3 regions of the Alteromonas macleodii ATCC 27126 genome follow, and region 3 is predicted to be linked to each of the others. Evidence: predicted binding sites of a transcription regulator. Region 3 holds the regulator's gene; each other region holds the start of a gene.

Region 1 (10,138 bases), 640 kb from region 3:
CTAACATGCTTTATAACGCAGGCTATAAAGAGTGTATCGAAGCGGTGGATGGTGTTGAAGCTATCAAAAAATTTACGCACGAAAAACCCGACTTGGTTTTGTTGGATGTTGTGATGCCTGGGCTCAGTGGTTTTGACGTTGCACCCAAAATACGCAAGCTTGCGAAAGGGCCGTATCTACCTATTCTTTTTATCACCGCATTAGAAGATAAAGAAAGCTTAGTGAGGTGTCTGGAAGTTGGCGGGAACGACTTTGCCACAAAGCCCTTCGACCGACACATTCTAATTGCCAAAATTCGAGCCCACTTAAAAATACGTGCTTTGAGTGAACACATAGAACAGCAAAATAAAGCACTTCGATTATTCAATCAAAGAGTGGCGAGAGAGCACGCCATTGTGGAACATATTTTTAGCCACGCTATTGTCAATCGACCCGAGGTAATGGCGCATTTCGACTGCTTCCTAAAGCCAGCTGAAACCTTTAATGGCGACCTCTTTCTATGCGAATCAAGCCCTAGTGGTGGTATTTATTTTGTGGTGGGAGATTTTACAGGTCATGGTTTGGCGTCAGCAATTGGTGCGTTGCCTGTAACCCGAGCCTTTCAGGAACTCAGCCAGCAAGGGGTATCTATTTCTGAGATTATTTCAGAATTAAATCGAATTTTAATTAAGTTTCTACCAAGTGACATGTTTATGGCCGCAGTGGTGGGCGAAATTAACGCGGGGGGCAATAGAATCAACTTATGGCAGGGTGGAATGCCGGCTGTCATTGTTCCTGCGAAAACTGATTTAGCGCTGCGCTGCATCCCCTCACGTCACATGGCATTAGGGATCCTAGACGAGCATGAACTCAACACCGATTGCGATACCATTCAATTAGGATGCAATGAACAGCTTGTAATTTGTAGCGACGGGCTAATTGAGAGTACTACTCAAGAGGGAGAAATGCTTCTTGAGGAAGGCTTGGTAAGAATAGTAAAAGAGCAAATGCAGACGCATGGGAAAATAGAATCCAATTCACTTTTTCTTAAGGCGAAAGAGCATTGCGCAGCCTCTTCATTTCACGATGATGTCACGCTAGTCGTGTTTACCTCTCAACCATTAAAACGCCCGTATCACCAAACATGGATTTTGGATTGCCATCGGTGCATGAAGTTGCGCTTGACGCACAACATTTGAAACAGCCTGACATTCTCCAACGCGTGCTACAGCTTGCGGGGCAATGTGAGGGCATTCAAGCGGTGCGTTCGATAATTTATACCGTGTTGTCGGAACTGTTTAATAATGCGTTAGAGCATGGGATCTTGAAACTCGACTCAAAACTCAAAGCTGATAGTACAGGGTTCCATCAATATTACGAAAACCGCGAGGCTTCTCTAAAAGCGCTTAGTCACGGGCGAATTAATATTAGGATAGAGTCTTTACCCCTTAAAGGTAAGGTGCTGATAGCGGTTGAAGATAGTGGTGAAGGCTTTGAGTGGAATAAGGCAAGTACGGTAGGCCGGCGTCATTCCGTTCATGACGAAAGCTTTGGGCGTGGGCTCCCTTTGCTTCACGCGCTGTGCGAACGAGTGTGGTTCGAAAATGGCGGGAGTAAAGTGATTTGCTTACTTGATACTAAAATTTAGGCGCCTTTAGAAAATATATTTACGAGCAAAATGTTCATATTCATGTTTCTCTGAGGGCTTTTAAACTCTCACTTTACAGCTCTAGTCGTTGAGTACAGTTTACATAGACTTGCTTACTTAGTCATCGCTGTAAATCTGTCCATCTAATCCAGCAATTAATCGAATTTAGCTTTTACCGAGTAAAAGTTTTATCGATACTCAAATTTCATTAACCGCGGGCGTTTCTGCGGTGACACAAGAAGTAGGGCCCCATGCTGAAATCATTTCTTAAACTTTTCGAAGACACGCATAAGCGCACAGAGCCAACGTATACCGTTGAATTGGCGACTGCTGCATTACTTAGTGAAATTGTAAACGCTGATAATGAAGTAACGGATAGCGAGAGAAGTGAATACGAGAAACAGCTCAGAAAGCATGTAAACATAGATGAGGAAGCGATGTCGTTGTTGCTTGAAAGAGGGCAAGAGACGGCTGACGATTCAATTGACTTAGTGCGTTTTACTCAAGTACTAAATAAACACTGCAGCGCTGATGAGAAAAGAGATGTGATAAAGAGCCTCTGGGCTATTGCATACGCGGATGAATCTTTAGCGCCTCTTGAAGAGAGTACTATTCGTCAAATAGCTGATTTATTGTACGTTCCCCATAGCCAATACATTAAAACTAAACTTGAAGTAGTTGAAAGAACATAGCGTTCATCATCACTCAGTTAGTCTTTTTTGTATTAGCTAAAAAAATGGATTCAAATTTAGCGACCTGTACCTTACTATTGTGAACAAATAATAATAAAAGCTTAGCGGTGACAGTGCTGTTTCAGAGCCTATGGCATCACTTGCTTACAACAGCTTGCAGTACTGAAGTAAGGGTAGTTGAGTGTTTAGAACGTTGAAAATCCCAATTGGGCTTGTCATTGCATTGACGATGTCGGTGCTGGCGCTCTCTGTGGTAATTGTTAATAAATTAGAACACAACGCTTCTGTGGTGGATGTGGTTAAGGGCAATACCGCGACGTTAAGTAACGCTTTGTCGCTGCAGTTATCGGTTGTCATGGAGCGAAGTCCCGGTGATAACGCATTATTTTCCTCTCTTTTCAACCGATAAAAGAACACGATAATCTTATTTCCGCCACGCTATATGACAACGACTATCAAGTCATTTCCACTATTCAACCTGATTCCTTAAGCCAGCTTTCCAATCAATCTGTTCCACTTGATCCTGCAGAAATTCCATTTGGTGTTACGCAATACGACAATGTTATCACTGCCCATCAAATTGTAGGTAGTAGCCTATACCCACTTGGACATGTTGTTCTTTATGTGGATATTGAAGACACCATGGCGGCAAGTTCAGCCCGCCAGCTCATTAAGCAAGTGCCTATCGTTATCGCGGTTTGGCTGCTTTGCACTGGCACTTGTGTCTTTATTTTATACCGTTTGATTTCTCCTATTGGGTCGCTGAGGCAGTTTACTCAAGAAGTATTTGAGTCAAAAGATTATGCGCTGCGCAGTTCACTTAATACATCTAATGAAATTGGACAGTTATCGAATAACATTAATAGTTTATTGGATACCATTGAAGTTGAGTTACTCATCAACTTTGAGCAAAAGCAAACATTGGTTGATCAACAAGAAACCATGTCTCGTCTGGCAAACTTCGATAGCTTAACCGGTCTTCCCAATCGACAGTTTGTTCTCGATAACTTAAGACTTGAGCTAGCCAGAGCCAAAAGAAATGATGAAGACTTACTGCTCCTGTTTTTTGATTTAGATGGGTTTAAGGGCATCAATGATTCTTTAGGACATGAAACCGGAGATCTCATTCTCATAGAGGTTGCTGACAGAGTTCAGTGTTTGCTGCGCGACGGCGATTTATTCGCGCGACTGGGAGGGGATGAGTTCTTAGTACTGCCCGATAGAGATGTGACTACTGACCAAGCGCAAAGCTTGGCAACGCGACTTATTACCGCATTTGATGAGCCTTTTGAACTGCGTGGCTTATCACTAACGGTAGGTTTAAGCGTTGGAATCGCTACGGCTTCCGATGCGGGCTACGACCTAAGCGAGCTGATGAGCAATGCAGACCTTGCAATGTATCGTTCAAAAGCGCGAGGGCGGGGCAGCTACACACTGTTTACACCTGATATGGTTGAGTCGCACAAGCGTAAACTCCACTTAGCTAACGGTATTGAGCAAGGAATCAGCAACGATGAGTTTGTTGTTTATTACCAGGTTAAAGTTAACAACGAAGGGAACGTAATCGGCGTAGAAGCGCTTATTCGTTGGCAACATCCTGAATTTGGCTTGGTCATGCCGAACGAGTTTATCCCCATTGCTGAGCAGGGCGGTAAGATCACTGCAATTACCCGTTGGGTAATTAAGCGCGTTTGTATTGATATGCCAGATTTAAAACAATGGGCCACGTCTCCGTTTAGAGCCTCAATCAATTTATCTGGACATGATTTGCGAAGCTCGCAGCTGTTTGACTACATCTACAATACTTTCAAGCTCTATGACATCAACCCAGAAAACATTGAATTTGAAGTGACAGAAAGTGCGTATCTAGAAAACTTTACTCTTTCAAACAAGTTCTTCAGACGCATCGGAAATATGGGGTGCGCCATAGCTCTAGATGATTTTGGAACGGGTTACTCCTCGTTAAGTTACCTGACGCAAATCAATATCGACACGCTAAAAGTTGACCGACAGTTTGTAATGGAAATTCAAACTTCAGAACGAAGCCGTCTTGTGACTGGGGCAATTATTGATTTGGCGAAAAGACTGTCACTCTCGGTATGTGCTGAGGGCATAGAAAACCTTGAACAGTGGAATTATCTTAGAGAGCATGGATGTGACAATGTGCAAGGATTTATGTTTAGCAAGCCCATCCCCTTATCGGAGCTCACTTGCTCTCCCTCCCATTATAGCGATAGTAGTTTCTCTGTATAGCAAGGTATCGATAAAACCACTTTGACATACAGTGTTTCAAAGTGGTGTTTCTTTTTTGCAACATTTAACCTGTATGCTGAGTGGTTGATAGTACACTTATTTGCATATGCTGCTGTTTTTAATGTGCTTTTTCTTTTTGGTCTGAAAATCGCATAAGCAGTTTGAATGCAATTATGATAGTGGTTAATTGAAGACTAGTGGTAGTATCCATGAGCTTTAATAGCAGCATAACCTGATAACACAGGGCTGGTATCAAAGCGGATTGAGAAGGATTTTAAAAGCGTTTAGCGGAGGATTCATGATGAAACGTCTCGAAAAAGTTTTCTTAGCACTTTGTGCTGTTGCTGCAGTACAAGCCATTTCAGTAGCGGACGCGTACGCAAGTCCAGCGCGCTCGTTGATGCAGGAATTAGACACAGATAAAGATGGTCTGATATCACTTAAAGAAGCGGTTCGACACACAGGTCTACTGCGTAACTTTGGGCTGATTGATGACAACGAAGATGGCAAACTTTCCGAAGCCGAATTGGCAAAAAGCAAGTTGACGCCAGGCAATGAAAAGCTCACAGCAAGTGAGTAGATAAAATAATATATTTAAGAGGGTAAGGTTCTGATAAACAAGGTTTCGTTTGGTGAACGCTTGGTACAACTTGGTTCACTAAGGCAGTTGACGCTAGGTAGTTTTGTACTGGCCCTTATCCCTCTTATAGCCTTACTTTGGCAAAGTCAAAGCGACTTAGCCAAAGTGGGTCAAATGACAACACTTGAAACACGGTTTGTTGTCGATGTTGTTAGCGACATGCAAAGACTCGATAACGCGGTCGTTGACGTAGAGCGCAGCATTCGCCAATTTGCTGTGTTGAGAAATGATAGGGTGGCCTCTCTTTCTGATAACGCCATCGATCAATTTGCCGTGGCCGCTGACAATCTATGTCAGGCTCTCTCGGTACCAACTACCTGCACACGACTTTCAGAACAGCTAAATCAATTAGCCGAATATCGAGCGATTGAAGACCAGCTTTTACTTAATGCATACCTTGCGTCAGTGGGCGATAGCGTCGACCAGCTTCGCGACGATGTAGAAGCCGCTATTACTGAACGTGTCAAAGTCCAGCAAGATGATTTAAATGCCATGCAAGCAAAACAAGCTTGGTCTACAGCTATGCTTGTAAGCGTTTCGTTATTGCTAATACTGATGGGGAGTCAACTTATTGTGAACCCCGTTAACAACTTAAAAAAGATTATAAGGATCATGGCCCACAGCGATGGTCAGCTTCCACCCCTTTCAAGACAAGCGCCAAAAGAACTGATTGATGTAGAGAAAGATTTACATTGGCTTTATGATCGACTACAGCAGTTGGAGCATATTAGAACCGCCTTGCTGCGACACGCTGCTCACGAGCTTAAAACTCCGCTTGCCAGCATTAAAGAAGGCTGCAGCTTGTTGTCTGAAAACGTGGTGGGCGAGTTGAATAACAGTCAACGCGAAGTACTTTCGCTACTTACTGCTAGCACGCAAAGGCTCAACACGCTGGTGGAAAAGTTGCTCGACTACAACCTGCTGTTGCAACAAGCTCAGCCAAAAATGGTACAAAGTGACGTTAGTAAGTTAGTTTCTGCTTGTTTAGAAGATTACGCGCTCGCCATTCAGGATAGAGAAGTGGAAGTAAAGATAACTGCGTCCGAGGTGCGTATAGACGAGGAGCTGTTTAGAAGAATACTTGATAACTTGGTGTCCAATGCGGTCGCGCATGGCGCAGTGGGAAGACCGATAAATATTAGCCTTTATAACGAAAACGATAATCTTGTACTGGATGTTGCCAATCGCGGTAAGCGTATTGCTCCAGAGTCAGTACATACTTTATTTGAACCTTTTATCCGAGGAACCGAGCCGAGAAACGACAATGTCATTGGGACGGGTTTAGGGTTATCAATTGTTGCCGATTGCGCTCGACTGATGCATGGTGATGTGCGTGTTGTAGATGTAGACTATGCCGATGTTTGCTTTAGAGTGACCATTGGGCAACAGGAAAAATAAAATGAGAATAAGTGGTTTAATTGTCGCCTTACTGGTGCTGACAGGATGTCAGAGTTTAACCAGGAACAACGACAACGCAGGTGAGCCAGAAAAGGTGACGCCTGTAGCTAAAATAGAACGTGGCCTTTGTTTATTTGTTGAGCCTCCACAGGGGTTCGAGCACAATTGCGATGCAACCTATTGGCTTAACGCGTGGATTGACGCGGCCAACCAACCTTGGTTAGAGCGTAAGCAAGCATTAAAAGCGTTAGGTGATACAGCATCTGACACGCTTCACGCCTACGTTTTAACACTACCAACAGATACACCTTATCAAGACAGGTTGCGCGCGCAGCTTGCCCTAAATGATATTGCTGGAACATTTACACCCACTGCGCAAGAAGTGGTGACTGTTATTGCTGCGTCGCACAACAATCAGATTATGCAGCTTGAATCTGCCATGGTGGTGTTGGAGCAAGAAAATACTTCTCGTGGCGAGAAAGTAAAAGCACTTGAAATTGAAGCAGTTAACCTGCGCAAAAAACTAGAAGAATTGTTGCAGATTGAAGCAACACTGATGGATAAAAACAGGAGTACACAACAGTGAGCGAAAAGGCGAGTAGTAACCCTAACTTATTGTTGGTAGATGACGATAAGAGCTTATTGCGCTTATTAACCATTCGTCTGGAAGGCGAAGGTTATGAGGTGACCGCAGTGGAAGACGGTCAATCAGCGTTAAGAAAGCTTCAAAACGACAACTACGATGTAGTATTAAGTGACTTGCGTATGCCGGGCTTAGATGGTCTGAGTTTGTTTGAAGAAATTATGGGAATTAGAAAAGATATTCCTGTAATTCTGATGACGGCTCACGGCACCATTGCTGATGCGGTAGCAGCCACTCAGCGTGGTGTATTTGGGTTTTTGCCTAAACCTGTCGATCACGACGAATTACGCGCGCTGCTGCAAAAAGCACTTAGCCAGTCTCAAGCTGCACAGCCTGGGGATTGGGCAAAGGACATCATTACCCGTTCTCCAGAAATGCTAAATGTACTAGACCAGGCGTTCCGCATAGCTCAGCGTGAAGTATCTGTGCTTATTAGCGGCGCGAGCGGTACAGGTAAAGAACTGCTTGCTAATGCCATTCATAAAGCCAGTAACCGCAGCGACAAACCATTTGTAGCTATTAACTGTGGAGCATTACCTGAAAACTTGCTTGAGTCTGAGCTATTTGGTCATGCCAAAGGTGCGTTTACCGGTGCTGTAGCTGCTCACCCTGGTCTGTTTAGAGAAGCCGACGGCGGTACCTTGTTCTTGGATGAGATTGGCGATATGCCGATGACGCTGCAGGTAAAACTGCTGCGTGCATTACAAGAGCGCCAAATTCGTCCAGTAGGTAGCAGCAAGCACGTAGACATCGATGTGCGTATCATTTCTGCAACGCACAAAGACTTGCACAAAGAAATGGAAGAAGGCACCTTCCGCGAAGATTTATATTACCGTCTAAACGTGGTGAACCTAAAACTTCCGTCGCTAAAATCGCGAAGTGAAGATATTCCACTTCTGGCTCGCTCGCTGCTGCAGCAAAGCGCACAGCGTCATGGCGTGAATGTAAGCCAATTTTCTGATGACGCTATGCAACAGCTGGTAACCTCATCTTGGCCAGGTAACGTACGTCAGCTTGTGAATGTGGTCGAGCAGTGTGTTGCGTTAACGCAAACGCCTGTGATTCCGCTTCACTTAGTAGAGCAGGCCTTGTCTGCCACTAAACAAAGCTGGCCAACGCTTACAGAGGCTAGAGACGCGTTTGAACAGCAATACTTGCACAAGCTTCTTAAAATGACTGACGGCAACGTAACGCGCGCGGCAGAGCTTGCTGGTAGAAATAGAACTGATATGCACAAGCTTATGAAAAAGCACGAGCTAGACGCAGCTGATTTCAGATAGACATAGTCGAGCTTGAAGAGTTATTAAACGCATCACTTTTTAGTGATGCGTTTTTGTTTTGCGATACGAAAAGCGTAGGGCTGGAGTTATGCTGGAAGGTGCTCTGAAAAAATAATGGTTTCAACTGTGCGGGCGTGGTTTTTTAAGCTTTCTATCTCAACATCTAAAAAGTCACGTGGTTCATCAAACAGTAGGCATAACGTACCCAATTCATAGCCATCTTTGTTGCGCAAGATAGCACCTGCGTAAGCTCTTATGTAAGGGCTGCCAGTAACCAGCGGGTTATTAGCGAATAGCTTATCGGCTTTAGCGTCGGGAACAATCAAGTATTCTTCTTCGGCTATCGCGTAGGTGCAAAACGAGATATTACGCGGTGTTTCGGTAGCATCCATACACTGGCGAGACTTAAACCATTGGCGATCTTCTGCAACAAGGCTTACCAAGCAGGTTTTAGCATTAAATTCTTCTTGTACAGCTTTGGTGAGCTCGTCAAGTTGTTCGCTTGGGGAAGTATCTAAAATATCTAACGATTCAAGCGCAGCAATACGCGCTTTCTCATATTCATGGTTCATTGAGGCTATTTCACGGTAAATAATGGTGTAGTACCAAAATAGATAAGAGCAGTAGTTTACCGCTGAATTAGAAAAACGCTATCTATTAAAAAATATTGATAGGCTCAATGTCAGTTGCTCGTCATCAAAACAGTGAATTCTGCTCTGGTTGAGTTTTAATAGACAGGTTATTTAGCGCGAGTGATGGAGTAGTGTTGTTATACAAATCGATAAACTGCTGCGCTAACCAGGGAGCATCTTTGTTGTCTGGGCGGTGACAAAAAAAGTAAACGTCTTTTCCTTCACTTTGCCAAATCTTCACTTTTTTCACCCAAGGCAATAAACAGCGTTGGTTGTCATCATCTATATCGTTACCGACAAAGCGGACAATGGGAGTATGGCCTGTAGCGATAACATTTACTGGTACACGAGGCTTTTTCTCTCGCACTTCCTCTAGCATCGCACGTCTATTTGTTCCCCCTGAGTCTAAAGAGCCAGTGAAAAGCGCTCGGGTGTCCATAATGATTCTGTTCGCACCGTGGCGGATCAAAAGTTGATTAAGCGCCTTTTCCTCATCACCCTTTGCAAAAAATGCCAGGTGGCGCACCTCAACCGCTATGTTTAATTCTTGAGGTAACGCCGCTAAAAAAGTATCCAAAATGGATAGCTTTTCTGGCCCAAAAGAAGCGGGCAGTTGCAGCATCATGACTCCTAGCTTTTCTTTTAACGGGCTTAATAAAGCAAGCTGTTGGGCAACCTCTTCATCACAATGCTGTAATTGATGTACATGAGTAATGTTCTGGTGAAACTTGAAAGTAAATCTGAAGTGGCAGGGTACTGAATCGCACCATCTCGCTACAGCGTCTTGGTGGGGAAGAGAGTAAAATGTGGTATTCCCTTCAACCGTATTACACTCCTTAGCATACAGCGACAATCCATTATCAGACTTGGGATAATTAGCAAACCACGTGCTTGGCCAATGGCTGTGTTGCCACATTGGCAATCCAATATAGAGATTTCCTTGTGATATGGCTGATTTGTGCATATTTGTCAT
Region 2 (10,138 bases), 1.7 Mb from region 3:
ATTAATTGAAAACATGATGACAGCACGACTATTTAACGTTGCCAAATCATATATGTACTCAGCAAACCTGATGTCTATCGCATAACCTTACTCTTTTTTGTGAATAAACGGTATGCTCGATATACTCCCTTACAATTTTTTCAGTTTTACCTTTTGCTCTCGTCTTAATAAACGGAGAGAGGACTTCACACTATGCTAAAATATTTAACCAGTGCTGTGCTAACCACTTTACTGATAAGCGCCTGTAGCGAGCCGAAAGACGTTGTTATTACTCCTGAACCTCAAGACTTGACAGAAGTCACTGTGGGTAAATGGATCCTTGATGAAAAAGGCAACGTTATGTTTGATCCTCAAACCTCAGGGTTAGTGGTGCTAGACGGTCAACTTGTCACTATCGCAGATGCTAGCGCTGATACCACTCAACAGTTGAAACTTCATAGCATTTCACCAGATACCGCAACGCTGAGCGCATCGAGCGAACGCTTTTCATTTTCCAACACCGTGCGCCGAAGCTGCTTTTATAGCTATTTGAGCGAGCAACCTGATTTAGAAGCGCTAGCCGTAGACCCCAGAGACACTAACGTAATTTATACGGTTACCGAAGATGCTACCCGTACCGGCGCATTAAGCCCTCGCTGTGAATCCAAATACGAGGAAACAGGGTCAACAGATTACCCTACCTTGTTGGTAAAATTGACACGAAAAGATAATGGCTCGGTTGAAATGTCGGATGTGCGACCTCTTCAGTTTCCCAACGATTTTGAAGTAGGTAATTTTCCTAACGACGGCATTGAAGGGTTGACGATGGCTGAAGACGGCACGTTATATCTGGCGCTAGAGAAAGATAAAGCAGGACAGCCAAGAATTTTTACATTGGCTGTTGATGAAGACTTTTTCTCGTCGAATGATTTTGCCACAGTGAGCGAGCCTAACCTTCAACTTCCTTCGTTTACTTCAGGTAATCATCCTATCAATGGACTGGCGTTATATACTCATTCAACGGGCGCATCCTATTTGTTTGGCGCAGCAAGAAACGACAATGAACTGTGGGTAATTGATGTGAGTGGCAGTAAGCCAACAACGCGTATCCCTATTACTTTCGACGTTGCCGGCGATCAGAGTTGCGAACAGTACACAATGGATAATTCGTCGATGGAAGGATTAGTGACCATTGAAAATACCTTGTGGATCATTAACGATCCTTGGGAGAAAAACTACCTTAAAAACGCGACGTGTGAAGCGCATAAGAAGCGTTATGAAGACTTAGCGCCTTTATTATTTCCACTAGAAATTAACAGCGTTTGGTTTGAATAATAAGAAAACGAATAGATTGAAAAACCAAAGGGTTGCTTTTAAGCAACCCTTTTTATTGTTGGCTAACGCTATTGATAGCGCGCTTAATATCGCTGTTTTATCTATGCGTCGCTGCGAAGTCGAGAAGCGAAGGTTTTTTTGAACTTCGCAAGTTTAGGCGCCACCACCATAGAGCAATATTGGTTTTGTGGATTATTTTTGAAGTAATCTTGGTGGTAGTCTTCGGCGTCGTAGTAGTTATTTACTGCTACTATTTCAGTCACTACGGGATCGGGCCAAATCTCTTCTTCTGTGATTTCTGCGATAATTTTTTCTGCTTCAGCTTTTTGTGTATCATCGTGATAGAAAACCGCGCTGCGATACTGTGTTCCTACATCATTGCCCTGTCTGTTAAGCTGTGTAGGGTTATGCAGCGCAAAGAAAATTTCTAGTATCTCTCGGTAGCTAATGCTGTCGGCATCAAATGTCACTTGTACCACTTCAGCATGGCCAGTATTTCCTTTGCATACCTCTTCATAGGTTGGATCGGCCTTTTCGCCTCCAGCATAGCCAGAAATTGCTTTTTCCACGCCTTCAACGCTATTAAACGCTGATTCGATACACCAAAAGCATCCGCCTGCCAATGTGGCGACTTGTAAATTTGCCATAGTAAAAACCTCTCTTAATCTTTGTCTGTAGTGTGGGTGCGGGTAGGTCACAACACAAGTCATCCAAGCGTGTTTTTTTATCGTATAAACGAATATTAAATAAGAATAATGTGCGAGCTGAGTGAAAGGTTTTAACATGTGAGGCTAGCTGCTTTCTTTCAAGCAGTTTGCAACTGGTAAGAATGCGTATAAACGTGTTCAAAATTTGGCAGAGGTATTCAGTCGTGATTATTTTCTATGACGGGTATTGTCCGTTGTGTATCGCTGAAATGCGTCATTTAAGAAAAAGAGACAAGCACAACAAATTAACATTGGTAGATATTCAGGCCCCCGATTTTTCGAACCGTTATCCAACCATGGATTGGCATGCACTCAATGCAAGAATTCACGGACTTCGTGAAGACGGGACGTTGATAACTGGCCTTGATGTCACTCATGAAGCATGGAAAGCCGTGGGCATGGGTTGGCTATATGCACCGCTTCGCTGGCCTGTTATTCGTTATGTAGCCGATGCTTTCTACAATGTATTCGCAAAGCATAGATACACCATTTCATACCTGTTAACAGGTAAAAAACGCCAGTGCGATCGCTGCATACCAGGAGAAGCCAGTGAAAAATAACGTCCTTATAGTGGGCGCGTCGGGCGGTATTGCGTCTGCGCTTATTGAGCAATATAGCAGTGATGGTGCTAGGGTGTTTGCGGTTAGTCGCGCCCCTTTATCTGACACCAATCATTCTGGGGATGTTACCTATCATCAGCTGGCCGAACAGGACGATAGGCACATTAGCGAATTTGTTGAACAGCTGGCTGAACAGCAGGTTGTGTTAACTACGGTAGTTATCACAACAGGCTTTCTACACCGCGAAAGCGATGGCATTCATCCTGAAAAACGTTTGGAAGATGTCAGCGAGCAGGCCTTAGCGGCTTATTTTTCGACTAACAGCATTATTCCCGCAATGTGGCTCAAGCATTTGGTGAATATTATGAGTAAAGAAGGCTCAACCCTTGTTTGCTTAAGCGCGAGAGTAGGGAGTATTTCAGATAATGGACTTGGCGGGTGGTACGGCTACCGCGCGTCGAAAGCGGCGCTCAACATGTTGGTTAAAACAGCGTCGGTAGAATACAAGCGCAGATTGAAAGACGTGATGCTTGTTTGTTATCACCCTGGGACGGTTGATACGGGGCTTTCTAAGCCTTTTCAAAAGAACGTCGCCGCCAAGAAATTGTTCACGCCTGAGTTTACCGCTAAACAGCTCATTCACCACCTTTCGGCGCTTAATCGAGACCAAGCTTGTCATTTTATCGACTGGAATGGCGAAGTGGTAACTTGGTGATACGGTCTAACATCATTTCAGCAAGTCCAACATCAAGACTTTTTATTTCACTGCTGTTACCATGCTATTTTTGGGAATGGTGCAGCGTATTGATAAGCCCATAGAGGTAGCAATACAACGCGTTGACGCCACACGTGAGTCATAACAACAAACGCCATCCTGATAATAAATAATACCAGTTCGCTCGGCTTGATTCTTACGAATAGTAAGTACCGACAACCAGCATAAATTGTGAGCTCACGACGTGTTTGTGCATCACAAGGCGTGATACGGCGAACTGCTATAACAATAACTCAACAAGAGGAAGGGATATGAGCGGGGCCAGAGAACAGTTCGGATCGCGCATAGGTTTTATTTTGGCTGCTGCAGGTTCTGCGGTAGGCATAGGTAATTTGGTAGGGTTTCCTGTCGGTGCAGCTAAAAATGGCGGTGGTGCATTTCTTTTAATGTACGCTATTTTCGTTTTTGCCATTTGTTTACCGGTAATGCTGGCGGAAATGTCAGTTGGTCGCCATGCTAAAAAAGACCCGCTTGGTGCATACAGTGATATAAGCGGTAATGAAAAGAAATGGAAAGTCGCGGGGTGGCTAGCTATTGCTACGCCGTTCATGATTGCCGTTTTCTACATGGTTATTACTGTGTGGCTTTTCGGCTATTTGTTCGAAGCAGTAAGCGGAAATCTAGACAAGTTAGCTAACCCAGAAACCTTTGGGCTGTTTATTAACTCAGAAGCCATCTTTTTATATATGGCGGCCGTTGTTGGTGTGGTCTACCTCATCCTTCAAGGCGGTGTAAAAGAAGGGATAGAAAAAGCGGCAAAGCTGCTCATGCCTGCGCTTTTCGTGATGCTTATCGGTCTCGTTATCTTCGTATTAACCCGCGAAAATGCGATGGCTGGCGTTGAGTTCTACATCGTTCCTGAGTTTTCAAAAATCACTGCTGAAGTGGTGAATGGTGCGCTATCGCAGGCCTTTTTCTCTCTATCGTTGGGTATGGGTATTCTTATTACCTATGGTAGCTACATTGATAAGCGTGCAGATGTACCGAGCGCTGCCAAGCTGGTGGCGTTAACAGACACGGCCGTGGCGTTCACTGCGGGTTTGATGATCCTTCCTGCCATCTTCTCTTTTAACCCAGACATTAACCCTGATGATTTAAGTGAATCGTCAGTGGGTATGATTTTTACTTATCTACCTAGTATCTTTCTAGCGTTACAAGATTCGATTGGATATATGGGCGCATCGATTGTCGCTAGCTTGTTCTTCTTATTAGTGTTCTTTGCGGCAATTACGTCGCTAGTGTCTATTTTTGAAGTACCTGTTGCGGCGCTTATGGATGAAAAAGGTGTAAGCCGTAAATGGGCGCTTGGGTCGCTAGGAAGTATTATGATTTTGCTAGCCATCCTAAGTGCGTTGTCATTCGGTAAAGTTGATATGCTTACGTCCTTTATGCACTACGCTGGCGCAGATAAATCACTGTTTGATGTCATTTACGATGTGTTCTACGACACGATTTTGCCTTTAAACGGCTTGCTAATTTGTTTGTTTGTTATTTATCGTTGGAAGAGTGCAAACTTCAATGCTTCTTTGGAAGAGGGCAGCAGTGGTTACAAAGGCAGCTGGTTTGAAAAGTACGTGGATATTTCGCTTAAAACCTTTATTCCGCTTATTTTACTCGTGATTTTTGTAAACACGGTAGCGGTAAAATACTTCGGGTTGAGCCTATTCGGATAGTCAGGTTTTACAAGAAATGACGTGAGCTAGCAGTGAGCTCAACTTAAAAACGGCAAGCCTAAAGCTTGCCGTTTTTGTTTGTGTCAGAGTGTGTATTTTACACTAAGTGTAAAGCCTAAAACATGCGATAGGGGTCGCTATACTCTGGTGTAATATTTAGCCTTGCCCAGCTTTGTGCGGCGTCAATCACTTTGCCAGCAGGTTCTGCTTCAGTATCAGAAAAGCGAGGAGCATCAATATCCATCGCCTTCGCTGCATCCACGTAATAAATACCGCGCTTAGGATGAGACAAGCTGCAAAGGTGAATAACATCGTTAAGCGGCTTGCCACAAATGATGGTCGTCAGCGCAGATACAATGTCGTACACATGTACAAGGTTTATTCGCTTATTTCCTGCATCTAACTGTTTTCCACTTAACGAGCGGGCGGGGTGACGGTCTGGGCCTACTAAACCGGCTAGGCGAACAATACTGATATCAACCTTACCTCGCTTAGACAATAAATAGTCTTCAATAGTCACGTGGGCTTTGGCCGAGGCTGTTTGCGGCTGTGTAGTGCTAACTTCGGACACTACCTCGTTTGTTGCATCGCCGTAAACCGACGTGGTGCTGATAAACACGATATGCGCCACCTTTACGCTGATGGCTGCGTCTATCAACTGCAGCATATTGTTGGTGTATGACGCGAGATCTGTGTTTCTCCTGCCAGGGGGAATATTTAGCAACAAGGTAGCGTTTGGCAAATGGTTACAAAGCGCTGATGTATCTTCGCCCAGGGCATATTCAATTGCGGTGATACCTTGGTCTTGTAACGCGAGACGTTTCTGTTGGCTTCGAGTGGTGCCAACAATATTGACCTTGCCTGAAAGTGCGTTGCCCACATAGCTGGCTAACCAGCCGTAGCCACTAATTACTACATTTTGAGTCATCGATTAAATACCCCTTTGTTTAGGGCTTAAGAGTACATTAATTGGAGGGCGGTTGTCGTTAACTGTAAAAATGAAAAACCGACTGGGTTACAGTCGGTTTTCTAAGGTGAGTGGTTAGAGTTGCAAGTCGTTTCGTTTTGCGCGTTTAGTTAGCTAAATGCTCCAACTACATTTTCATTTCGTCGTTGTGGTCATGGTGATTGTCTTGATCAATATCTAGCAGGTTCAAGTCATCTAGCCCAGATATGGATGCCTGCATTTTGCCTTCGGCATAATCCGCTTTCTTCAGTACCTTACACAATGCATCGCCTTTTTCTTCTAGCGCAGCCGCTTGGCTTTCTAAGCGATATTCTAAATCTTCACCCCAGCGCTCCATCTTTTGCTCAAACTCAGACATATCACCGCCTTCCCACAACATTTGTGTTCCTACGGCAATAAGTATTCTACCCATAGACTCACTGATTAAAGACTCAATTTGCGCTTCGAATTCTTGCTCCCAGCTTTCGTCAAACCAACCTGGCTCATCGAATTTAGTTGAATCAACGCGAATATTGCCTGCGTCATCATAGAATGAAGTGTTTAGTTTGGTTTCAAGTGAGTCGAACAGTTCACGAAAATCGTCACCCATTTGATCGCCGCCTAACAGTTCAGTAAATACTTCAGTCACTGCCACGTTGGCAATTTGCAGCCCTTCACTGGCGATATTCAAGGTCATAGGGATGGCGATATCAATGTTGTTGTAATATTCACTTACCCAGCGCTGTTGTTCGCTGTCAAGCGATACTGGTTCGCCGTTAATGGTCATATTGTGATGGGAGTCAATCGTCATCACTGAGCCATTGTCCATCTGTACCGTTAGGTCACCTTGGTAATATTGAATATGACCATCAAGCTCCATGTCACAACTGTTGTTTTGAAAGCTGCTGTCATGCGCAAATGCGTGGCCGCTCATTAAAGCACTGGTAAGGGCAACTGAAAGTAATAGTTTCTTAGACATTGTTCATTCCTTAATTTACGTGTGACGCGTTAACGAAAGTGCTCGAAGCAAACTGCAATGCGTTGTAGTGTCACTGTCAGATAGACGCTAACGATACTCGCTGTTATACCTAAGGTAGAGCAATGGCCTTGCCAATATTTAAAGTCTATATCTTTCAAATGGTTAGTAATATTTGATGATTTCTTTATGCTCTGCTAAATACACTATTTAGTGAGATTACCAACTAATTAGTAGTTTTGACTAAGATCAATTAATACCAATAGCGGTACATTTAAGCCAATCCAAGCATGGTTAAATCTTATTTATTGGTGCATAATACCGCCAATATTTTTAAGGGGTTATCACAATGGCTGATTGGATTAATGCAATTATGTTTGGTGTTGCGCTAATTGCCTTTACGCTAGGGCTAAGCAGCATCGTTATGGGCTTTATGACTGCTAAAGCAGGTGCTGAAGGTATGCAGGAAAAAATCGAGTACGGTTTTTTTGGCGTTACTGGTTTAGTACTTTGCTTACTGATGGCCTACGCATTGGCTTAAGCGATAAGCATTAAAAAAACCGGCTATCTCAGCCGGTTTTTTTCGTCTTGAACAAGTCTTTATTCATCACTGCCTTATCGATTAGGTTCGCTCTTCTCCTGAGCATCCTCAGGCGCATTGTCGCTTTCGGGACTATTTCTATAAGCGCTTTGTTCGCGATGGGCAAGCAGCGACAAATGTCCATCACGTTGATAAGCACGTAAATCGAACAAATCCAGCATAGCCATAACGTGGTCGAAAATATCCGCCTGTACTTTTTCGTACCTCACCCATTCCTTTTGTGCACTGAAGCAGTAAATTTCTAAAGGTAAACCAAGCTCATTAGGCGGTAGCTGCCTAACCATTAGGGTCAGTTCTTGGTTTATATCCGGGTGCTTGCGCAAGTATGCCTCTAAATAAGCTCTAAAAGTGCCGATGTTGGTAAGGCGACGGCTGTTTAGCAGATCCGACTCATCAATGGAGTAATCTCGGTGATAAGCGCGGAGCTCATTTTTCTTCTTATCGATATATTCGTTGATATAGCGAATTTTCGAAAAGCGCTCTAGCATATCGTTGTCACAAAGCTTAATAGAGTGCACATCAATATAAATGGCGCGCTTAATTCTGCGTCCGCCAGACTCTTGCATACCGCGCCAGTTCTTAACTGCTTCTGTAGTAAGGCTGTAAGTCGGCAGCGTAGAAATGGTTTTATCCCAGTTCTGTACTTTGACGTTGGTAAGGCCTATCTCGAGTATTTCACCATCTACTTCATACTTAGGCATGGCAATCCAGTCGCCCGTATTAAACATGCGGTTAGCGGCTATTTGAATGCCGGCAACAAAGCCCAGAATGGTGTCTCTGAATATCAATAGTAAAACAGCGGCAATGGCGGTTAAGCCAGACACAATAAGTAGCGGGCTTCTGTCTACAATTAAAGAGATACTTAATAGTATGGTGACAATAGCAAATGCCAATTTGGTAACTTGAATAAAGCCAGTGATAGGTGCGCGTTTAGCAAGCGCTGAGGCGTTATAAACGTCTTCCACTGTGCTCAACATGGCATATAAGGCAAGAAGGCCGCTATATAGCATGTATAGCTGAGCGCTCTTTATCACCATACCGTGCATCACGGCTTCATCGCTAATAAGTACCGGTGTGGTTAAGTAAATAAACAGGGCAGGAAACAGGTGCATTAAGCGACGGAAAAATCCGTGCTGCTGCAAGGCGTTGTCCCAGAGGTTATTGGATTTGTATACCCAACTGGCTATCTGGGGGCGCACCAATAGCCTTGCGATAATATAGATTACCGCCGACACCACTAAAATACTACTTAGTGCGATGACGTTATACAGCGGATCTTCAGTAGTAAGATTCGGGAAAATATCATTAACTATGTGAATAAAGTTATCGCGTACTGAAGCACTGACTTCCATTAATTACGACTCCAACATTTTCTTTATACGGTTGTCTTTATTTTCCCATAGACCGTTCAACCAGTTTTGGAAATAAAGACGAAACTCAGACTCAGTGCGTTCTGAATGCTGTTGTAATTCAGGTACCGGCGTAACGTTCACATCGATCACGATTTTTGTCATCTGACCGCTAAGCATTGCCATCATAGGATGACGCTTATTTTCCGGGTAAAGCAGCGAGATATCTAACACGTTGGTAAATAATTCGCCCATAGCTGAGAGCGTAAAGGAAACGCCGCCGGCTTTGGGGGGCAGGAGGTTTTCATAGGGACTTTGCTTTGACAGATGCTTCAATGAAGTAAATCGAGTTCCCTCTACAAAGTTAATGACCGTTGTGGGCACCGTTCTAAACTTCTCACAATACGCTTTGGTGGTTTCGAGATCCTTTCCTTTTTTCTCTGGGTGCTTTTCTAAATACGCACGGGTGTATCTGTGCATAAACGGCATATCAAGTGCCCAGGCACCCAGTCCGACAAATGGCAGCCAAATAAGCTCTTTCTTAAGGAAAAATTTGGGTGCAGGAATGCGGTTCGTTGCGAATTCAATGAGCAGAATAATGTCGAGGTAGCTTAAATGATTGGCAATAATCAGATACCAACGGTCTTTTGACAGTTCGCCGTGTACCGAACACTCAATATCGACGCGGTTAAACAAGCGTATCATGAGAACGCTGACCCGTCCGAAGCTAAACATTAGCCCGTGCATCACTTTATTCCATGCCGTTCTTATCTTTCCGTTAGGCATAATAAGTTTTACCAAACCCAGTAAGATAATTAAGCCTCCCCACAACGCAAGATTGAGGATTTGTAGTGAAGTATGTAATACGAAAATAAAAGGAGCGAGTACTGCGCGAATCATAATGGTTTCTGTGTTGCGTTTAGTGAATCTAAAAGTTGATCTTTGGCATGCCAGCGTTCATTCAACCACGTCTGAAAACGGGCTCGAACTTGCGGATCATCAAAATAATTGTCGCTGAAAATGCCGTTTTCCATAATGTCTTTGATGGGCATTACGTTGATATTCACACGAATATCACGAACCTTACCACTAACGAAGTCCCAGAAAGACGGTACGCCGTTCGGATAATCAATTGTGACATCAATAAGCTTATGCAAATGATCGCCCATCGCAGATAAAACGAATGCAATGCCGCCTGCTTTAGGCTTAAGTAAATGAGAGAAAGGCGAGGCCTGCT
Region 3 (10,138 bases):
GATCCTAGCAACTTGTCTGAAGATCTGTTGGAGCTTAACCCTTACGGTACTGTTCCAACTCTAGTTGATCGCGAGCTTGTACTTTACAAGTCGCACATCATCATGGAATACCTTGATGAGCGTTTCCCTCATCCACCACTTATGCCGGTTTACCCAGTATCACGTGGTCAGAGCCGCCTTATGATGCACCGCATCGAGCAAGACTGGTACTCGCTTGCTGCCCGTATTTTCCGTGGCGAAGGTGATGTAGAAGCAGCACGTAACGAGCTGCGTGAAGCTTTGCTATCTCTTGCGCCTGTATTTGGTGAAATGCCTTACTTTATGAGCGAAGAGTTCAGCTTAGTTGATTGCTACCTTGCTCCGCTATTATGGCGTTTACCTGCACTAGGTATTGAACTAAACGGTGCTGGCAGCAAAGAAATTAACGCTTACATGAACCGTATTTTCTCTCGTAGTTCATTTAAAGCGTCTTTGACTGACCAAGAGCGTGAGATCCACAACCCGCTATGACATCTATGACGTCAAACCAGCCCTATTTGCTTAGGGCTTTTTATGAGTGGATTGTTGATAACGACTTAACGCCGTACATTGTGGTAGATGCAACCAACGAGTTGGTTGAAGTGCCGCAGGAATTCGTTAAAGACGGCCAGATCGTTTTAAACGTATCACCTAGTGCGTGTGTTAACTTTTCTCTTGATTTAGATGGCTTATCGTTTCAAGCGCGCTTCTCTGGGCAACCTAGAAGATTAAGTATGCCTTGTGAAGCGGTAATGGCTATTTACGCAAGAGAAAATGGTGCAGGTACAGTATTCGCCACTGAAGAAGATGTGGCTCGTGCGCAGCAAGAGCGTCCAGAAACATCTGAAGATGTTTCTCAACCTAGCGGCCCGACGTCGCTGGAAGATGCTGATGCAAGCGACGTGAAAGACGCACCTGTTCCACCTAAGAAGGGTAAACCTACCCTTAAAGTTATTAAGTAGCTTATTAAGTAACTTATTAAATAGCTTATCAAATAACGTATTAGCCTGGTTTTGTGAAGTTTATCTACTCAGCAAAGCCAGCGCTTATCTTTCTTATTCCCGTTAAGTTTTATCTCCGTTTCCCCTTCGCACAAAAGTAAAAACACCCCATTACCTGAGTAATAGGGCGCTTTCACGTTTACTGTGTTTGACCATTTAACGGGTTCGGGTAATCACCACGCGGCTCGTTGGGAAATCAAAGCGATGGGCCTCGGTTAGTACCGATGTAGATAGGCCCTCACGGCTTGGATCGTCAGCGTTTGCACTAGTGACTACACCTTGGTGAAGTCTTACTGCATCGGCAAGATCATCCCTCACCACATCATAGCCCGCAGCTTCTCCGCCGCCACCCGCTGCACTAGCGGCAGGGCCTGGCATAGTAGCAGCTGTTTCTGTGTTTGCTTCTGTACCCGCATCCCAAGTCACTGTCATGAACGTTTTTATATCACCAACCGCCATGTTGCTTACATTCGCAGCGTTTAAGCCGGTGAATGCGTCGTTGGTGTTGACCAGCATGGTCGTTACCGTAAGGCGAAGGTCGTCAGCATCGAGTTCTGGAATCACAAGAGTTAGTTCTGCGCCCATTGAGCGAGGACCCAATATGCCCCCAGAGTTTTGCGCATCCAAAAAGTCCGTGGAGTCCATGGCTTCAGTAATGACCATAGACGGGTCACCGCCTTCAGCCATTATTTCAATGCCCATGCTGGCTGGCTCGCCTTCATTAAATGAATGGAAGCCTGACTCATGCAATATGACTGCGGCAGGTGCAAAGGGCTGAGAGTAGGTTAAATTGGTAATTTGTACGGTATAAACCGCTGAATTACCGTTGATACCGTCTTGTCCGTCCGAACCGTCCGAACCGTCCTGGCCATCCGTACCATCTTGTCCGTCAGTACCTGCTTCCCCCTGCGGACCCGCTGGTCCTTGAGGGCCTGTATCACCATCGTCGCCGCAGGCAGCAAGAAGCGCTGAAAGCATCAATAATGTACTGAGTTTAATTATTGGATTATTCATCGTATTGGCTCCTTAAGATGCAGGAACAGTAATAACTACACGTGCTACTGGGTTCAACCAACGGTGTACGGTAGAGTCCAGATCACTGGCACCAGCGGCGCTATCAGTATCACCAAGCGCATTGCGGTGGATGTGTACTGGGCCATCTTCACCATCTTCAATTTCGCCATTAACGATTTGTGCACCCACACCCGTGCCACCTGTACCCAAATCAACAATACGAGTGGGAGCGCCGCCACCGGCAACACCCGGTACGCCATATCCACCCAGCGCGTTTCCGGTCCCAGCTTCAACAACATCTGTACGGGCACTATTTAATTCATCGTTAAGCTCAGTACCGGCGTCGTATGCATTAAGGTAATAAGTGTAGGTACCCGGCTCGGTTGGAATTTCAATACTGTCCATACCAACAAAAGCGTCGTTAGTAGGTATTAGCATGGAAAGTAGCGAAAGATATGGCTTGTCCATAGTATCGAAGGGATAGCTTAACGTAGCTTTCGGCGCGAGAAGTCCGCCAAAACGGTGCCACGTATTTGAACCATTGTCGGTATCAACAGGGCCGAGTAACGCTTCAAAGTTTGCGCCGCTTGAATCAGCATTTTGTTCGTCGTCAATAACACCAGCTTCAGCTAACCACGCTAAAGCTGACGACGCAGGTTGCCCAACTTCAAAGGCATCGACGGTGTCATCGTGAGCTATGACTAAGCGCGGCGTAAAACTCTGCGCCTGAGTAAGGTTGGTAATTTCAACGTCTAAAGTGACAGCTTGGCTTACTGATACTGCAGCTAGCGACAAAAGCGTTGCGCTAGCAAGTTTAGTGAATTTCATTTTATTGTCCTTATTTATGGCTTAAATCGCATAAAAATTTAGGGCAGTAAAATGTCCAATTCATCACAGAACTTTCACAAAACGCACACAGATTCGTCTCAATAAATAACAGTGCTGTTATAAATTCTGAATTTATATTTTTTATAAAAAAATTGTAATCACTGTGAAAGAAAACCACCAACGCACTGGTCTTGTTTTTTATTGGCGAATTAGGAGCGAGATATGATCCTTATCATCTACAGTGGAAATAAGTTTCAACAGAACATATCGCAATGCTTAAGTAAGCATAGCTTTCTTTACGACGCAGTCTCTAATTTTCAATCCGCAGAGTCGCTGCTTAAGACGCAGCATTATTCGCTCGTTATTGTTGAGTCGCATGGAAATATTATCTGTCTTAATCGTATAAAAGGCCTTGTTGATACGAACCCCGAAAGTTGGGTGATGGCAGTGGAAAGTGACGCGATGACAGACGATGTGGCCGACGAAGAGGTAGATGAAGCAAACTACTATGAAGTAGGCGTAGATGATTATCTATCAGGGCCATTTGATGCACGTATGTTTATTGCCCGTATTCGCTCCCATATGCGCAGAAGTATGCCTAGCCAAGAACATTTAAGACCATCTCAAGGTAGTGAAGAGCGCATCGAAATAGGACCCCTTAAAATCGACCAGCGATTTCATAGCGTAACCTTAAATGGCCAAGTGCTAACGTTAACGGCTAGGGAGTTTGCGCTACTGGATTATTTTTGTCGTCATCCAAACCAAGTTTTTTCTCGCAATCAATTGCTCAGTGAGGTGTGGGGCTATAACCACGAAGGCTACGAGCACACGGTGAATACCCATATAAATCGTTTACGCACTAAGCTTGATAAAATCAACAGTATTGAAAATGGTGGACAGCTAGTAGAAACCGTCTGGGGTGTGGGTTACAAGCTGAACGTCAATGGATATATAGCGAAAGCGCTTATTGCATGAGTATTTTTTAGCTCACCATGCCCTATCAGGCATGAGAGTTCAAAATTAACTTAAATTAGAAACAGCGTCGCAGTACCTAAGAAAGCAAAAATACCCACTACATCGGTTATCGTAGTTAAGATAACACTGCCAGCTAGGGCAGGGTCTATCTTAAGACGCTTCATGATCATAGGTAAGGTTGCACCCGCTAAAGCAGCCGCAATCATGTTTACCATCATGGCAAAGGCAATAATTACGCCCAGCATGTAATCTTGTTTCCATAACGCGATGACAGAGGCAATAAGCACCGCCCAAATGGCACCGTTTAAAAAGCCGATGGATATTTCTTTACTGATAAGCCATCGTGAGTTACTCGCGTTAACATGGCCTAGTGCCATACCGCGAATAACTAGCGTTAGCGTCTGATTACCCGCTACACCGCCCATACTGGGGACAATGGTATTTAATATAGCTAACACAGCCAGTTGGCTGAGCGTTGCTTCAAATAGATCACTCACCATCGCAGCCATTAGCGCCGTCACTAAGTTTACCGCCAGCCACACCGAGCGTCGTTTGGTACTTTGCATAACGGGTGCAAAGGTATCTTCGTCGTCATCAAGACCCGCCATACTCATCATCGAGTGCTCGGCGTCCTCACGAATAATATCAACCACGTCATCAATGGTAATTCGGCCCACTAAGCGATGGTTTTCATCTACAACAGGTGCTGAAAGCCAATTGTATCGCTCGAACAGGCTCGCCACTTCGTCGTCTGGCATATTCACAGGAATCGCTTCAGATTCCTCGTCCATAACGTCAGACACTTTATCGTCGGTATCTGCGGTGAGTAAACGGGTAACCGGAACAATACCAACAAGGTTGTCAGTTCGGTTTACCACGTAAAACGTATCCGTATTCTCAGGTAGCTCACCTTTTAAGCGGATATAGCGCAGAACCACGTCAATGGTCACATCTGGACGTAATGTGATGGTGTCGGTGTTCATGATGAAACCAGCGGTTTCCTCACCGTAAGACAGCGCTTGCTCTGCGCGCACGCGATCTTGTGCATCCATCGAATCTAGAATATCGGCCAATACTGGCTCGGGAAGGCTGCTTAGCGTCTCTGCTAAGTCATCGGTATCCATCTCTTCAAGTGCGTCAACCACATTAGCGGGAAGCATTTTTGTAATGATACCGTTTCGAACATCGTCAGACAGTTCTTCTAAAATGTCGCCGTGAAAGTCACCATCAATGAGCTCCCATAATTCGTCACGGGTTCTGCTAGGGCTAGATTCAAGAATGTGGGCGACGTCTGAAGGCGGTAATTCAAGCAGAAGCTTACGTACAGATACGAATTGACCGTTGGTCAACGCAGCGTTGAGTGCGCGTAACTGAGTTTGTACGTATTTAGAAACAAGCGCTTCTGCCATAAGGCGTTATTCCTACAAGCTAAAAGATGAACAATGCAGGCCATAGAGCCTAAGTGGGCGTAGAATATCGCAATTATGATGAGTCTGTCATGATAATTGCGTAGGTTTTGCGCAGGATTTTAAGATAACTGCGCTAAGTGTTGATTAATTGGTCAATGGATTGGGCAAGTAAGACTATTCGTCTTCGTTAAATCTGCCCTCAATAAGCTCTTCAATAGCTGCAAGTGCATCAACAGCATCACTGCCGTCCACAATCACGTCTACCTGTTCACCTTGATGGCTTTCAAGCATCATTAATCCCAATACACTGCTTGCGTCTGCTTCTTTATCGCCTTTTTTTAAGATGATTTTAGCGTCGAATTGATTAGCCAGTTTAACCAGTTGGGTCGCCGCTCTTGCATGCAACCCTAACTTATTGACGATAGTTAGCGTTTTTTGAATAGTCATTACTGATTCAGCTCTCTATGACGAATTTGAACATCAGGGTGTATTTCACTGAAGGTTTTCGACAGGGTCTGTGCGATATAAACCGAACGGTGTTGGCCACCAGTACAGCCAATCGCTACGGTTACGTAACTTCTGTTATTGCGCTCTAAATGAGGCAGCCATGTCGTTATTAAATTCTGAATTTGCCAAATGAACTTGGTCACTACAGGCTGCGACCCCAAAAATACTTCTACTGGTGCGTCTAATCCGGTCAGATGTTTAAGGTCGGGCTCCCAATGGGGGTTAGGTAAAAAGCGGGCATCAAAAACGTAATCCGCATCTTTAGGAATACCGTGCTTAAAGCCAAACGACTCAAACACAAGCACAAGGCGTGAGCTTTTCTTACCCAAGATACGCTCTCGAATTAACTCTGCCAGTTGGTGAATGGTAAGCTTATCTGTGTCTAAATATAAATCTGCGCGTTCAGCAATAGGAGCAAGTAGGGCTGACTCGGCTTTAATGGCTTCTGAAAGCGATTTATTAAGCTTGGCGAGAGGGTGAAGACGACGTGTTTCGCTAAAACGCTTAACCAGTACATCATCGCTCGCGTCAATGTAAACAATGGTCATCGACCACGAAGAAGGCAGGTAGTCTAGAATTTCTACCAAATCGTCAGGATTTTTAGGTAAGTTTCTCACATCGATACTTACCGCAACCTGATCGTACTCGTCAACAACTGTATGGGTTAAGGTGGGAAGTAAGTTTACAGGGATATTATCAACACAGTAATAACCTAAATCTTCCAATGCGCGAAGTGCGACAGACTTACCAGACCCCGAACGACCACTGATTATTATCAGCTTCACCTACTTTCTCCCTAATACTCTGGTTTTATCACATACGCGTTGTTGAATTAGGCGCCTACTAAACGGTTAATAGGCGCTTAATGTTTAACTTAATGCAGATAGAATATCGTCGCTTGTCGTTGCGCGACGTATTGCTTTAATCGTTTCTTTGTCGCTTAGTTTACCAGCCACGGTGGCCAGCGTTTGAAGGTGTCCTTCGGTCTGTTCCTCGGGAACGAGTAGCGCAAAAAAGATGTCTACGGGTTTCTCGTCAAGGGCGTCAAAGTCGATTGCTGGCGTGCTGGTTACAACAATGGCAATCACTTTCTCAAGGCCCGGCAGGCGTCCGTGGGGCAGGGCGATACCATTGCCAATGCCTGTACTACCCATACGCTCTCGAGCCATCAAACTGTTGAGTATCGTTGCCTGATCAATGTTCTCGTTTTGCTTGGCAGCGATATCAGCGATGATCTCAAGAATTCGCTTTTTACTATTACACTGAACCGCACACTCGGTGCGGTCCAGACTTACGATGGCTTGTATATCCATGCTTAATTAACTACTAATGTTTTTTCAGTTTTTCCTTATGCTTGATTACCTGCCGGTCGAGTTTATCAACCATGCTGTCAATCGCCGCATACATGTCGGTATTTTCTGAGGATGCGAATACTTCAGCGCCACTTAAATGAACGGTCGCTTCGGCTTTTTGATTTAATTTTTCAACGTTCAGGATGACATGCACATTAGAAATGTGATCAAAGTGACGTTCAAGTTTGCTGAACTTCGTATCGACATAATTACGCAAAGAGTCGGTGATTTCGACATGATGACCAGTAAGGTTGATTTGCATATTTCGTCTTCCTTATATTATTAAGCCCGATTAAATAAGGCTTTTGCGTTGGTTCGACGGCGGGATCGACAACGATTCCCGGTACTTTGCTATTGTTCGCCGGGCAACTTTAATGCCTTGTTCGGCCAACAATGAAGCAATCTTGCTATCACTTAGCGGCTTGCTAGGCTTTTCAGCGGCCACTAATTTCTTGATCAATGCACGAATCGCTGTAGATGAACATTCACCACCAGACTCTGTTGCAACGTGGCTTGAGAAGAAATACTTCAATTCGAAGATTCCACGTGGCGTATGCATGTACTTTTGCGTTGTCACTCGCGAAATAGTGGATTCGTGCATATCTACCATTTCTGCGACATCATTTAGCACCATTGGTTTCATCATTTCCGGGCCGTGCTCAAAAAAGCCCATTTGCTGCTGCACAATGCAGTTTGCAACCTTCATTAAGGTTTCGTTACGAGATTCAAGGCTCTTTATGAACCACTTAGCCTCTTGCATGTGTGAGCGGATGAATTGTGAATCGCTACTATTCTTGGCACGGCGACTCATTGCAGCGTATTGTTGATTTACGCTTAACTTAGGCAGACTGTCGGGGTTCAGCTCAACCACCCAACGGCCATTTTTCTTGGTTACTGAGACATCAGGAATAACGTACTCAGGCTCTTTAGTAACTAAAGCACTACCTGGGCGAGGATTCAAGGTTTGCAGTAAACGCATTGCCTCGCGTAGCTGATCTTCTTTCAATCGGCTTTTACGCATAAGCGTACGATAGTCTTTGCTGCTCAGTAAGTCAGAGTACTCTTCAATCAGTTGCTTTGCTTCAGCAAGCCACGGTGTGTCTTCTGAAAACTGGCGCAATTGCACCATCAAACATTCTTGTGGAGAGCGTGAGCCAGAACCAATAGGGTCGAACATCTGAATGCGCTTAAGCACACATTCTATTTCGTCCATTTCAATCGGCTCTTCCATATCATCATCGTTAACCGCTTCTAAAATATCATCAAGGGTAACGGTTAAATAACCTGACTCGTCAATAGAGTCGATGATTGCTGTAGCGATTGCGCGATCGGTATCCGAGAAGTGGGTAAGGCGCATTTGCCAAAGAAGGTGCTCTTGAATATCTTCAGTAGTCTCACCTTGGAAGATTTGCTCGTCGTCATTGGATGGACCCGGAGCTGGCGAAGATGAAGCAGAGTAGTATTCGTCCCATGTGCTGTCGATTGGCAGCTCATCGGGAAGATCGTTTTTCTCAAGTGCATCGCCGGCTTCTAGTGTGTCACTAGATGCAGAAGCAGTGGCCTCAGAGCCGCTGTCATCGTTGTCGATATTGTTCTTTTCTAGTTGCGGCTCGTCGTTACCTTCTTCAACTTCTAATAGCGGATTAGAATCGAGCGCTTCTTGGATCTCTTGTTGAAGATCAAGTGTAGAAAGCTGCAGCAGTTTAATGGCCTGCTGAAGCTGTGGTGTCATGGTAAGTTGTTGGCTAAATTTTAGCTGTAAAGATGGTTTCATCTACGTCTTATTTAAATGCTCTAAATTGAATATACCAGAGCGAAACTGAAAAATGGCAATTCGGTTACATTAACTATAGCCTGAATTGTTCGCCTAGGTATACATCCCTTACTTTTTGATTACTTAAAACCTGTTCCGCCGTTCCTTGCGCAATAAGCTCGCCATGACTCACAATGTACGCCTTTTCACAAACATCCAATGTCTCTCGTACGTTATGGTCTGTGATAAGGATTCCAATACCCCTATCGCGAAGATGTTGTATTATCTTCTTTATATCATTAACTGATATTGGATCAACACCAGCAAATGGTTCGTCTAACAAAATAAATTGCGGTTTTGCTGCCAGAGCGCGGGCAATCTCAACGCGACGGCGTTCGCCCCCTGACAAACTCATCCCCGTACTATTACGTATATGGTTAATATTAAATTCATCAAGTAGCGCATCAGCTTCTTCTTCTTGCTGTTGTGAATTTAAATCTTTACGGGTTTGCAAAATGGCCATGATATTTTCATGCACTGTGAGCTTTCTGAAAATAGAGGCTTCCTGCGGTAGGTAGCCAATTCCGCGGCGTGCGCGCTCGTGCATGGGCTGATGAGTTAGCTCATTGTCGTCGATTTCAATCTTGCCTTTATCCAGATTCACTAAACCAACAATCATGTAGAATGTGGTGGTCTTACCAGCGCCATTTGGGCCAAGAAGACCAACAATTTGACCCGTTGAGACAGACAGACTTACATCTCGAACAACCTGTCTTGACTTGTAAGCCTTAGCAAGATTTTTAGCGCTCAAAGTTGCCATTGCTATTCATTGCCCTCGTTGTCTTTTTTGTCTTTCTTAGACGAAGTTTTGCGAATGGTCTCAGGTGTGAATACTGTGGTCACTCGACCCTCACCATCCTTACCTGCGCCGCCAGTCGCTAGCAATTGCTCGGTAATCATATCGAACGTGATGTTGTCACCCTGTACTTTACTGGTGTCTTGTTTCAACTCTGCGTTTCCAGCAAGAGAAATCGTTCGGTTCACCACTTCATAGCGTATTTCATTAGCTTTTGCCGAAACTGGCGTGCCGTCTTCCAATTGCTGGGAATAGCTTGCAGGCTTTCCTCTAGCAATAAATATTTCACGACCACCACCGTCAGTGGCAATTACTTCCACTTCGTCAGCTTCAATAACCAAAGAGCCTTGAGTTATGAGTACGTCGTCTTTGTACAACGCGGTTTTATTTTTACCGTCGATAAACTGGGTGTTCGAGCCTATTTT

What was found. The regulator sigma-54, encoded in region 3, starts transcription at its own class of promoters, with help from an activator protein. The targets are predictions, from matches to a motif close to GTTGGCACGNNNNTNGNNT.
Region 1: a site for sigma-54 is predicted at 4,708-4,726, ahead of MASE_RS05975 (EF-hand domain-containing protein). Genes of this name have one in related genera too.
Region 2: a site for sigma-54 is predicted at 7,072-7,090, ahead of MASE_RS15885 (DUF2884 family protein). Genes of this name have one in related genera too.

What each region holds. Positions count from the first base shown of each region.
Region 1 is NC_018632.1:1,404,525-1,414,662, forward strand. It holds gene MASE_RS19805 (SpoIIE family protein phosphatase) at 1-1,178, shown strand, start outside; gene MASE_RS20200 (ATP-binding protein) at 1,145-1,627, shown strand; gene MASE_RS05960 (tellurite resistance TerB family protein) at 1,879-2,319, shown strand; gene MASE_RS20205 (hypothetical protein) at 2,501-2,728, shown strand; gene MASE_RS05970 (putative bifunctional diguanylate cyclase/phosphodiesterase) at 2,944-4,572, shown strand; gene MASE_RS05975 (EF-hand domain-containing protein) at 4,871-5,152, shown strand; gene MASE_RS05980 (sensor histidine kinase) at 5,213-6,610, shown strand; gene MASE_RS05985 (hypothetical protein) at 6,612-7,196, shown strand; gene MASE_RS05990 (sigma 54-interacting transcriptional regulator) at 7,193-8,533, shown strand; gene MASE_RS05995 (GAF domain-containing protein) at 8,620-9,105, opposite strand; gene MASE_RS06000 (DUF72 domain-containing protein) at 9,230-10,081, opposite strand.
Region 2 is NC_018632.1:3,717,770-3,727,907, reverse strand. It holds gene MASE_RS15915 (hypothetical protein) at 193-1,314, shown strand; gene msrA (peptide-methionine (S)-S-oxide reductase MsrA) at 1,416-1,961, opposite strand; gene MASE_RS15905 (thiol-disulfide oxidoreductase DCC family protein) at 2,186-2,581, shown strand; gene MASE_RS15900 (SDR family NAD(P)-dependent oxidoreductase) at 2,571-3,296, shown strand; gene MASE_RS15895 (sodium-dependent transporter) at 3,608-5,029, shown strand; gene MASE_RS15890 (NAD-dependent epimerase/dehydratase family protein) at 5,145-5,957, opposite strand; gene MASE_RS15885 (DUF2884 family protein) at 6,124-6,954, opposite strand; gene MASE_RS15880 (hypothetical protein) at 7,301-7,492, shown strand; gene MASE_RS15875 (mechanosensitive ion channel family protein) at 7,567-8,904, opposite strand; gene MASE_RS15870 (acyltransferase) at 8,908-9,801, opposite strand; gene MASE_RS15865 (acyltransferase) at 9,798-10,138, opposite strand, start outside.
Region 3 is NC_018632.1:761,033-771,170, forward strand. It holds gene sspA (stringent starvation protein SspA) at 1-510, shown strand, start outside; gene MASE_RS03290 (ClpXP protease specificity-enhancing factor) at 507-980, shown strand; gene MASE_RS03295 (spondin domain-containing protein) at 1,176-2,033, opposite strand; gene MASE_RS03300 (spondin domain-containing protein) at 2,046-2,861, opposite strand; gene MASE_RS03305 (response regulator transcription factor) at 3,084-3,836, shown strand; gene mgtE (magnesium transporter) at 3,887-5,245, opposite strand; gene MASE_RS03315 (HPr family phosphocarrier protein) at 5,420-5,692, opposite strand; gene rapZ (RNase adapter RapZ) at 5,692-6,537, opposite strand; gene ptsN (PTS IIA-like nitrogen regulatory protein PtsN) at 6,622-7,065, opposite strand; gene hpf (ribosome hibernation promoting factor) at 7,079-7,366, opposite strand; gene MASE_RS03335 (RNA polymerase factor sigma-54) at 7,397-8,878, opposite strand; gene lptB (LPS export ABC transporter ATP-binding protein) at 8,952-9,677, opposite strand; gene lptA (lipopolysaccharide transport periplasmic protein LptA) at 9,680-10,138, opposite strand, start outside.